2 regions of the Bacillus swezeyi genome follow, and region 1 is predicted to be linked to the other one. Evidence: predicted binding sites of a transcription regulator. Region 1 holds the regulator's gene; the other holds the start of a gene.
The links. The regulator LexA, encoded in region 1, represses DNA repair genes until DNA is damaged. The targets are predictions, from matches to a motif close to CGAACATATGTTCG.

Region 2: the regulator LexA is predicted to act here: its motif matches at 3,265-3,278, upstream of ruvA (Holliday junction branch migration protein RuvA).

Annotation. Positions count from the first base shown of each region.
Region 1 covers NZ_CP133085.1:2,145,118-2,150,535, forward strand. The annotation lists gene RBH91_RS10780 (NucA/NucB deoxyribonuclease domain-containing protein) at 1-379, shown strand, start outside; partial or broken gene RBH91_RS10785 (IS1595 family transposase) at 636-1,664, shown strand; gene lexA (transcriptional repressor LexA) at 2,029-2,652, opposite strand; gene yneA (cell division suppressor protein YneA) at 2,809-3,120, shown strand; gene RBH91_RS10800 (YneB family resolvase-like protein) at 3,140-3,814, shown strand; gene RBH91_RS10805 (DUF896 domain-containing protein) at 3,850-4,080, shown strand; gene tkt (transketolase) at 4,253-5,418, shown strand, end outside.
Region 2 covers NZ_CP133085.1:3,133,062-3,138,479, reverse strand. The annotation lists gene RBH91_RS15540 (HAMP domain-containing sensor histidine kinase) at 1-1,058, shown strand, start outside; gene RBH91_RS15535 (Mas-related G-protein coupled receptor member D) at 1,256-1,441, shown strand; gene RBH91_RS15530 (hypothetical protein) at 1,475-1,597, opposite strand; gene RBH91_RS15525 (phosphotransferase) at 1,705-2,352, opposite strand; gene RBH91_RS15520 (intercompartmental signaling factor BofC) at 2,658-3,206, shown strand; gene ruvA (Holliday junction branch migration protein RuvA) at 3,344-3,949, shown strand; gene ruvB (Holliday junction branch migration DNA helicase RuvB) at 3,960-4,964, shown strand; gene RBH91_RS15505 (DUF2905 domain-containing protein) at 4,957-5,157, shown strand; gene queA (tRNA preQ1(34) S-adenosylmethionine ribosyltransferase-isomerase QueA) at 5,192-5,418, shown strand, end outside.

The sequences.
Region 1 (5,418 bases):
AGGGCTTTCTGGAGGTGCTGCATCGTCAACGCAGCATGCAAAAGGAGCTGCAAGATATGATGATGTTTTGTATTTCCCGAAATCACGCTATCCTCAAACAGGGGCGCATATCAGCGATGCCATTAAAGCCGGTCATTCCGATGTCTGTACAATCGAAAGAGAAGGAGCGGATAAGCGGCGCCAGGAGTCTTTAAAAGGGATTCCGACGAAACCGGGATATGATCGTGATGAATGGCCGATGGCGATGTGTGAGGAAGGAGGAAAGGGGGCATCAGTGAGATATGTCGCTTCAACAGATAACCGGGGGGCAGGCTCCTGGGTCGGCAGCAGGCTGAGCGGATATGCCGATGGAACAAAAATTTTGTTTATTGTTCAGTGAAAGCAAAAAAAATGTATTGCTTTAATTTTTTTTCCCTTAGGAAACTTTTTTGTTGACAGTAACTGTAAAGTTAGAGATAATAAGTGTGTAAGCATATTATGAATTCCTCTTTTTCAGGTTCGCCACCCAAACAATGGGCATGGTCTCGAACCTGATTTTTTTGATCAATGCTATGTTAATCAACTATGTTGTTTTTTGATAAAAACAAACAAATATTCTATATTATGATAAAAGACATCTGTTTGGAGGGATTATAATGACGTTAAGAGAACTGATTGAAGAAATTAAAAAGTTAAATTCAGCAGAACAACACCGCTTAAAAGAATTCTTTATCAATTCTCTATCATCCTTTTCAAACAGTGGACCTGTTTTTCAAGAAGTAACAGAACGGAAAAATAAAAATGGCTATAATTGTGTACGTTGCTCTTCTAAGCAAGTTGTGCGTTTCGGTAAGTATAAAGTGAAAATGGGACTAAAAGAAGTTGAACGCCAACGATACCTTGTAAAAATTGCAAAAAGACATTTACTGATGTAATGTCTACTACGCTATACCGTACTCATAAGCCAGATAGATGGTTAGACTTCATTAAATGTATGTTAGAAGGTTATTCTCTTCGAAAATCAGCAGACCTTATTGGTAATGTTCATTATGTCACTCTATTTTATTGGAGACACAAAGTATTGTCTGCTATTAAACAAATGGACTTTGATACATTTTCAGGGATTGTAGAGATGGATAAAACATATTTCCTTTACTCTGAAAAAGGTAAAAGAAACATAGAAGGACGCAAACCTCGTAAGCGTGGAGGTTCATCTAAGTTTCGTGGTATTAGCCACGAACAAGTTTGTGTTTTAATCGCAAGAGACTGCCAAAAAGCCGCTTATTCCGGGGTGCTTGGAAAAGGCCGGATTGTCAAATCTCAATTAGATAAGGCTATTGGCTCTAAATTAACTTTTGACAACACGCTTTGCGCTGGAGGGTTTTTTCTGCCTATGCCAAAAGCAAAGGATTAGAACATTATCGGTTTAAATCGGATAGAACGGAGCGTGTCAAGGGTCTTTATCACATCCAAAATGTTAATAATTACCACAGTCGTTTAGAAGGTTGGATACAACGATTTAATGGTGTGGCAACAAAATACCTTGACCATTATTTGAGTTGGTTTCAATTCTTAGATATTGTTAGTCATCGAAATGATAATGCATCTACTACTAAATGCTTGTAGATTGTTGTTTAATTCCGATTAATAAAACTTATTATTCTTTGAGAACGTATGAATTATAAAATAACAAGCGAGAAAAGAGATGGTACCACTTTGGATAAAAAAAATATAATATTTCACCTTATAGGAGCGTTGGTTTGTTTTATGTTGTTTGTTTTAGGGATGATATTCTCAGACCAATTCCCTCTAATGATTTTAATAGGGATATTAGGGTTTTCTGGATTTTCTTACTTAATATTCAGGATATTTATGAATATAAAAACAGGAACAAATCACAATAGTTGAACATAATTAGTTAAATGTTGTAGTTATAGCAGGGTTTTTCATAAAAATCCTGCTATATATTTAAAATCAACATTATTAGTTAACATAGCTTTGATCAAAAAAAGCCGCCGGTTTCCCGGCGGTTCTGAGTAAGCCCCATGATTAATGAACGGTTCGGAAAACGCCGATCACCTTGCCGAGAATGATCACATTCTGCAGGATAATGGGCTCCATCGTCGGATTTTCCGGCTGGAGGCGGATATGGGTCTCTTCTTTGAAAAACCGCTTGACTGTCGCTTCGTCATCTTCGGTCATGGCCACGACGATATCTCCATTGATTGCGGTACTCTGCTGCTTTACAATTACATAATCTTTATCCAGTATCCCTGCATCAATCATGCTTTCCCCCATAATCTCGAGCATGAAAACATGTTCATCCGGCGGAGCCAGGCGGTCAGGGAGCGGAAAGTACTCCTCGATATTTTCGACGGCAGTAATCGGCATCCCGGCCGTTACCTTTCCAATGACGGGAACGTTGACAACCTGGTTTTTCGGAATGTGAATCTCTTCTTCGGTATCCAGGATTTCGATCGCTCTCGGCTTCGTCGGGTCTCTTCTGATCAGCCCCTTTGTCTCAAGTCTTGCCAAGTGGCCGTGTACGGTAGAACTTGATGCCAGGCCGACCGCTTCGCCGATTTCCCTGACGGAAGGCGGGTAGCCTTTGCGCTTCACTTCTTCTTTAATGAAACGCAATATATCAAGTTGTCTTTTTGATAGCTTCGTCATGATCTGCACCTCAAAACGTCGATTTTAGGTAGATTATAGCATGTTTTTCCTCGAAGTACAAACATAGGTTCGAAAAAAACAATTGACAGAAACATTTGTTCGTATGTATACTGAAAGCACAAAAAGCGAACAAATATTCTGTTTGGGGTGATAGATTTGAATAGGGAATCATTGATTTTCGTCAGTCTGTTTACTGCTGTGATCAGCTTCTGTGTTCTGTTTTTGTCTTTTGCCGGAAAGATGGAGGAAAGCAAGCAATATGTTAAAATAGAAGTTCAAGAAGGAGATACTTTATGGGAGATTGCCGACCACATCGAGGGCGGCAAGTCCGCTGACAAGCAAAAATTCATTGAGTGGGTTGCCGACAAAAACGATCTGCCGACATCTGTCATCAAACCCGGCGATGTTCTGATTCTGCCGGTAACAAAGCAGCATTCTGACCGATATCAGCTTGCAGAAGTAGAGTAAGAAGGATGAGGGGATTTCCATGAACGCGATTATATACACCAGGGTGAGCACGACGAAGGAGCAGCAGGAAACCTCCTTAAAACGGCAGGAAGAGGAGCTTGCATCACTTGCAGCCGAACACGGCATGACCGTTGTAAAAGTCATTTCCGAACAGGCGAGCGGATATGAAATGGACCGGGACGGTGTATTCGATTTGCTTGATGAAATAAAAAGATCAGAAGTGGATGCTGTATTGATCCAGGATGATACAAGGCTTGGAAGAGGAAACGCCAAAATAGCCCTCCTTCACTGCTTATATAAAGAAGGGGTTCGAATTTATACACTCGCACACAGGGGACAGCTGGAACTTTCCGAGGCCGACTCAATGGTTTTGGAAATCGTCGGCATCGTGGAAGAATACCAGCGGAAAATACATAATCTTAAGATTAAAAGAGGGATGAAGAAAGCGGTCGAAAACGGCTACCGCCCGGAAAGGAATCTAAAAAACCAACATGAAGGAAACGGGAGGGAGCGGATTGAAGCCCCGCTTTCAGAAATCATTCGGCTCAGGGAAAACAAGCTGACGTTTGCAGAGATTGCAGCCGTTTTAAGGGGCTTTGGCTACAGCATATCGAAAGCTACCGTACACCGCCGCTATCAGGAGTATAAGAGCAGCCAGCCGGATTCATTTGTTGTCAAACGAGAGCGAATTTAGTAGTATGAATGATAAACAAATCAAAGGAGCATATTATGATTTCCAAAGAAAAAATAGCCAGAATCAATGAGCTTGCGAAAAAATCAAAAACCGGCTCTTTGACGGAGGAAGAAAAAGCAGAACAGCAGAAGCTGCGCCAGGAATATTTGAATGGTGTCCGCGCATCTATGAAAAACACGCTGAAAAATGTGACAATCGTAGATCCGGAAGGCAATGATGTGACGCCGGAAAAGCTCAAAAAGGAAAAAAACCGCCGCCTTCATTAATTTTAGGGAATACGTCAATATCGTATTCCCTTTTTGTGTATAATATTGAAATAAAAGGAGCATAACGAGATCAACCACCATTTTTCAGACGCTTTCTGAGCTGAAATGGTTGTGAAAACTGATGGGTAGATTTATGATAAGAAAGTAGAGTACATACAGGAAGGGGATAAAAATGAAAACGATTGAATTAAAATCTGTCGCAACGATACGGACACTATCCATAGACGCCATTGAAAAGGCAAAATCCGGCCACCCAGGCATGCCGATGGGGGCTGCTCCGATGGCTTATTCGCTTTGGACAAAAATGATGAATGTAAACCCTGAAAACCCAAGCTGGTTTAACAGAGACCGATTTGTGTTATCTGCCGGACATGGTTCAATGCTGCTGTACAGCATGCTTCATTTAAGCGGGTATGATGTATCGATGGAAGATCTAAAGAATTTCCGCCAATGGGGCAGCAAAACACCAGGTCATCCTGAATTCGGACATACTCCTGGCGTTGATGCGACGACAGGCCCGCTCGGTCAAGGAATCGGAATGGCTGTCGGAATGGCGCTTGCAGAACGCCATCTTGCAGAAACTTACAATCGCAGCGAATATCGTGTCGTTGACCATTATACATACAGTATTTGCGGTGACGGGGATTTAATGGAAGGAATCTCATCGGAAGCGGCTTCACTTGCAGGCCACCTAAACCTCGGCCGTTTAATCGTGCTTTATGATTCCAATGATATTTCCCTTGACGGAGATTTAGACCGCTCTTTCTCTGAAAACGTGAAGCAGCGCTTTGAAGCAATGAACTGGGAAGTGCTCTATGTAGAAGACGGGAATAACATCACTGAAATTACAGCAGCGCTTGAAAAAGCGAAGCAGAATGAAAACCAGCCGACATTAATTGAAGTGAAAACAACGATCGGTTTCGGATCTCCAAACCGTGCGGGAACTTCAGGCGTTCACGGCGCTCCTCTCGGTGCAGAAGAGGCTGAGCTGACAAAAGAAGCGTATGAGTGGACATATGAAGAAGATTTCCATGTTCCTTCTGAAGTATACGATCACTTCAACGAAACGGTGAAAGAGGCTGGCAAGCGCAAGGAACAGGAATGGAATGAACTGTTCTCCGCATACAAAAAAGCTCACCCGGAGCTTGCAGAACAACTTGAATTGGGCATCAAAGGAGAGCTTCCTGCTGACTGGGAAAAGGAAATTCCTGTTTATGAGAAAGGAAGCAGCCTGGCTTCACGCGCATCTTCCGGAGAAGTGCTGAACGGAATCGCGAAACAAGTGCCGTTTTTCTTTGGCGGCTCTGCCGATCTGGCTGGTTCCAATAAGACGGCGAT
Region 2 (5,418 bases), 990 kb from region 1:
TGTACTCTACATCGGCCGGCTACCCCGAAGGAAAAACGGATTTGACAGTGACTGATGTTTTCAACATGATGAGGCGCGATAATAAGAATTATTTCCTGCTCCAAGTTTATCTGAAAGGAAAAGAAGACAGCGGTTATGCGATATTGGAGACGCCCCGGTCGCTCATCGGCACGGAGTGGGCGTTTTTAAGGGAGAAATACACGCATCTGTGGTTTACGATCGTAATCGGTGTTTTTTTATTGTTTGTTTTCAATTCATGGCGGTTTTTTTCCAAGCTACAGAAACGGCTCGTTAATCTGGAAAAGCATATGAAAACACAAGGCGATGACGGCATACCGCAGCCGCTCGGGATCAAGCGGAATGATGAGCTCGGGCAAGTTGAATACTCATTTAATCATATGGTCGAAGAACTGAGAACGAGCAGAAGGAAAGAGCGCGAGGAGGCCGAAATTCGAAAAAAACTGATTGCTGATTTATCCCACGATCTAAGAACGCCGCTTACCGTCATCAGAGGACATACGTTCTCGTTAAAGGATGAAGACATTAGTGAAAAAGGAAGCCATTCTTTACAGGTCATAAACGATAAAATCGCTTTTATCGGTGATTTGATCGACAATCTGTCTTCCTACTCGCTTCTGGCTGCCGGAAGACTGCCGCTGCACAAAGAGCGCACCGATGTCTTAAGGGTCATCCGTTCCTCATTGGCCGGCTGGTATCCGATTTTTGAAAAAGAACAGTTCGACGTCGACATTGATTTAAAACAGCCTATCGAGTGGGACATTGACGAAACATGGCTAAAACGCATTCTTGATAATTTGTTTCAAAATATATTGCGTCACGCCTATTCAGGAAAATACGTATCTGTCAAAACAAAAATGTCATGCGGACGTCCTGTTCTGCAAATTAAAGACAGGGGACCGGGCTTTGACGCCGTCTCCGGAAAAAAAGGCGCCGGCATCGGCCTGTCCATTATTGAGATGATGCTCAAGCAAATGGATCTTCACAGCAAAATCAGCAGTGATTCAGACGGGACGATATTTATGATTTATAAAAACTGATACTGGTTTTAAAAAGCGGGAAATCAAGAAGATTCTCGCTTTTTTATTTGATTTAAACGGAATTTAAACTAGAAAACAGCCTTTTTTTAACCTGCAAAATCTATAGTTGAAAACAGATGAAGTATCAGATCTTATCAGAAGATGTGCTGCTTTGTTGTCAGAGGTATAAATCTCGATTGTACGGAGGGGAAATTAAAATGAATATGATTTTCTTCATGATTTCCATGCTGGCTTTTGGAACAGCTTTTGTTATTTTTATCAGCATGATACTGAATGACGGAGTCAAAGGGCTGTTGGATCTGTCCAGAAAGCCGGTCAAATGGATGAGCGGAGCATTTGCGCTTTATCTTGTCACATTTGCAGCGTTTATCTTGCTCAGCTGAACGTTCCAACAGCGGAGGGTCTGGCAGTGACTATTAATTGATAAATTTTGCGATGCCGCCTACTGCTAATCTCAGCAAGTAATATAAAGGCTCGAGCAAATCAAATAGGCATAGGTAATCCGATTTGTCAGATTTCTGCCGCTTTTTTTTCTTCAACATCTGATGCTCCTTTCAAAAAGGGATGCTGACTAATATACGGTATGTGCCCTTGGAAGGTTTCATCATTCGGATAAGAAAAACAGCCTTTCCTGAAGGCTGTTTTTTTATGAGTGAAATTTGTTTTTTCTGGCGGTCCATTGTTTTTGCAGCCAGTTTTTTTTATAAAGAAAAGCGATCGTTTCCATCCACAATTTAGGGATTTTTTGCGGGAACCCACTTTTTTTGTAAAGGATTTGATAGGCTGATTTAAGGTCCTCCCACTGTTTGCATGCCTTCGTTTGTGAAAACCTGGCGACATCGATGACTTTTACGGCTCCGGACGGGGTCAGAATCAGATTTCGAAGGTGAATGTCAGAAGGGTTTAATCCTTTAAGCCGCGCATCTTGCAAAGCTCGGTCCACCTCTTGAATCATTTCATCCTCGATGCGGATGCCTTTGATTAAACATTCGTAAAAGGTATGTCCTTTAATATATTCCATTAAAATATAGGAATGTCCCGTTTCATAAATATCCGGATAATAGGGAGAATCAGAAAGTTTTTTGTATATCTCCGCTTCCCGTTGAGCGGTTTCTTTGAATTCGGGGAAAAAGACTTTCAGCGCCTTTTCCCTGCCTTGCTCTCTCAGTTTAAAAACGTATGCGCTCCGTCCTTTCCCGATTAATTCCAATTCATCAGGCTTTTTGACAAGCTTGTTAAATCGTTTGTTCGTGTCGTATATGACGGTTTCTGAATATGTTTTCGCCTTTGTCATGTTGAGTTCACCTTCTTTTTTAGGAGCTCTTTCAAAAGATAACTCTATAATGCTGTTATACATGAGAATGGGCGGCTTTGCATCCTAAATGCCTGGAAACTTCAACATTGGCTTCAAAACGTAACAGTCGTAATCGATCTGTAAAACAATTGTATCACCGAGGCGCTTGCCCGCCGCCCTTTGACGATATAAAAGCGGACCTGTTTTATGCATTTATCATATGAAACTCCGGCACGCGATTAATTTTCAAAAGCGTTGGTCAAACTATGGATAAGATCTTGAAGGCGAAAAAGAAGGTGATATTTGTGGACAGCCGAAAAATGCTTAACAAAATGAACTTTGTCCTGTTTGCAGCCTTGCCGCTTGCTATTCTTTTCGGCATTCAGCAGGAAGCTGCAGCAATTCGGCCAGCGGAAACTCAAGAGCCGGCCAAGATTCAAATTCAATTTGAAAAGGTGTATTTGGACGGGGACGTTGGAATCGAAAGCAAGGAAGAGGCCATCGGAAAGGTGGAAGATTTTAAAGCCGCTTATAAAGGGTGGCAGCTTGTTGATCAAAAAAAAGGATTTATATTGTTTCGCAAGCAGGTGGATGATATCTCTCCACTCAGTAAAACAAACGGCTATATCGGGGTGACGGAAGATGGCGTCATCTCTACTTTCCACGGCCGTCCCGGCGTTTTGTCCGAGCCGATTCAGTCCTTTTTTCAGATTGATATAAAGCGGCTTGAAAGCCGTATGGCCGATGACCTCCGTAAAGGAATTCCTTATCGGACGAAGAAGGAATTTGAACATGTCATTGAAGCCGTTAAATCATCGGGGGATCAGCCTCATATGAAAGATATGAAGACATGACACCGTTATGTCTTTTTTTGGGCTGTGAAAAAAGCTTTTTCCTCATCAACGTGTTGAGCGAACATATGTTAACTTTTTCATTCTAGCTTTGTCTGTTTTATGTTACAATGAAGAGCAGTCAAAGAGGTGAATGAACGTTGATCGAATTCGTAAAAGGGACGATTGATTATGTGTCGCCCCAATATATTGTCATTGAAAACGGCGGGATCGGATACCAGATCTTTACGCCTAATCCGTTTATTTATAAAGAAAACAGCAAAGAAACGATTTATACATACCATTATGTAAGAGAAGATACACTTGCATTGTACGGCTTTTCGACAAGGGAAGAAAAAATGCTGTTTACAAAATTGCTGAACGTAACGGGGATCGGCCCGAAAGGAGCGCTTGCGATCCTTGCTTCCGGCGATCCGGGCGCGGTCATTGAAGCGATCGAGAATGAAGATGAAGCGTTTTTAGTCAAGTTCCCAGGCGTTGGGAAGAAAACCGCCAGACAGATCATACTCGATCTGAAGGGGAAACTGGCAGACGCCGTTCCGTCTATGGCGGCCAGCCTGTTTAACCATGAAGAACGTGAACAGGCTCATGAAGCGGAAACCGCGCTTGATGAAGCGCTTGAAGCCTTAAGTGCGCTCGGCTACTCCGACCGCGAGATTAAAAAAGTGCACCCTTACTTGAAAAAAGAAGAGGCGCTTTCGACGGATCAATATGTGAAAAAAGCATTGCAAAAATTACTAAAGTAAGGTGATGTTCATGGATGAGCGGCTCGTATCAAGTGAACTAGACAACCATGAATCAGCGATTGAGCAAAGTTTGCGTCCGCAAAAACTGGCTCAGTATATCGGTCAGGAAAAAGTCAAAGATAACCTCAGGGTTTTCATCGAAGCTGCGAAAATGCGGGAGGAGACATTAGACCACGTATTATTATACGGCCCTCCCGGATTGGGAAAGACGACCCTTGCCGCAATCATTGCCAATGAAATGGGAGTCAATCTCAGAACGACGTCAGGTCCGGCGATCGAACGCCCTGGTGATCTGGCGGCGATTTTGACAGCCCTTGAGCCTGGAGACGTGTTATTCATTGATGAAATCCACCGCCTGCACCGTTCGATTGAAGAGGTTCTGTATCCGGCGATGGAGGATTTCTGCCTTGATATCGTCATCGGCAAAGGGCCGTCAGCCCGTTCTGTCAGGCTTGATCTTCCCCCATTTACACTTGTCGGCGCCACGACCAGAGTGGGGCTTTTGACAGCGCCTCTGAGGGACAGGTTCGGTGTTTTGTCAAGACTTGAGTACTATACGCGGGATGAGTTGTCAGAAATCGTCGTCAGAACGGCCGAGCTGTTCGAGATCGACATCGACAGGCTTTCTTCCCTGGAAATTGCCAGACGGTCAAGAGGGACGCCGCGGATTGCCAACCGGCTTCTGAGACGGGTCAGAGACTTTGCCCAAGTCTTTGGAAACAGCTCCATAAACGAGGAAGTGGCGGTTGATGCCCTTGAGCGCCTTCAAGTTGACAAGCTCGGGCTTGATCATATAGACCGCAAGCTTTTAATGGGCATGATCGAAAAATTCAACGGCGGCCCTGTCGGCATCGATACGATCTCGGCTACGATCGGAGAGGAGTCTCATACGATTGAAGACGTGTATGAGCCGTACCTTCTTCAAATCGGTTTTATTCAAAGAACGCCGCGGGGGCGCATTGTCACACCGGATGTTTACAGCCATTTTCAAATGGAGGTTCCGCACGATGACTGAGTTTCCAAAGCTATTGATGATATTAGGCGCTGTCATTTTTGGTATTGGTTTATTCATGCAGCTGATCGGCAAGCTTCCGGGCGACATTTTCGTAAAAAAAGGAAACGTCACATTTTTCTTTCCTGTTGTCACATGTATTGTCATCAGCATCATCCTGTCCGTATTATTTTCGATCTTCGGACGGATGAAATGAGATCAAAGTATATAGATAGAATAAGGTGAAAAAAATGAAAGTGGATTTATTTGATTTTGAACTGCCTGAACGCCTTATTGCTCAGGTTCCTTTACAAGAACGGGATGCTTCAAGGCTGATGGTGCTGGATAAAGAAACGGGGGACATCACCCACAGCACATTTAAACACATCATTGATTTTTTAGAAGCCGGCGACTGCATTGTGCTAAACGATACGAGGGTTCTGCCGGCGCGCTTGTTCGGAGTGAAAGAAGAGACGGG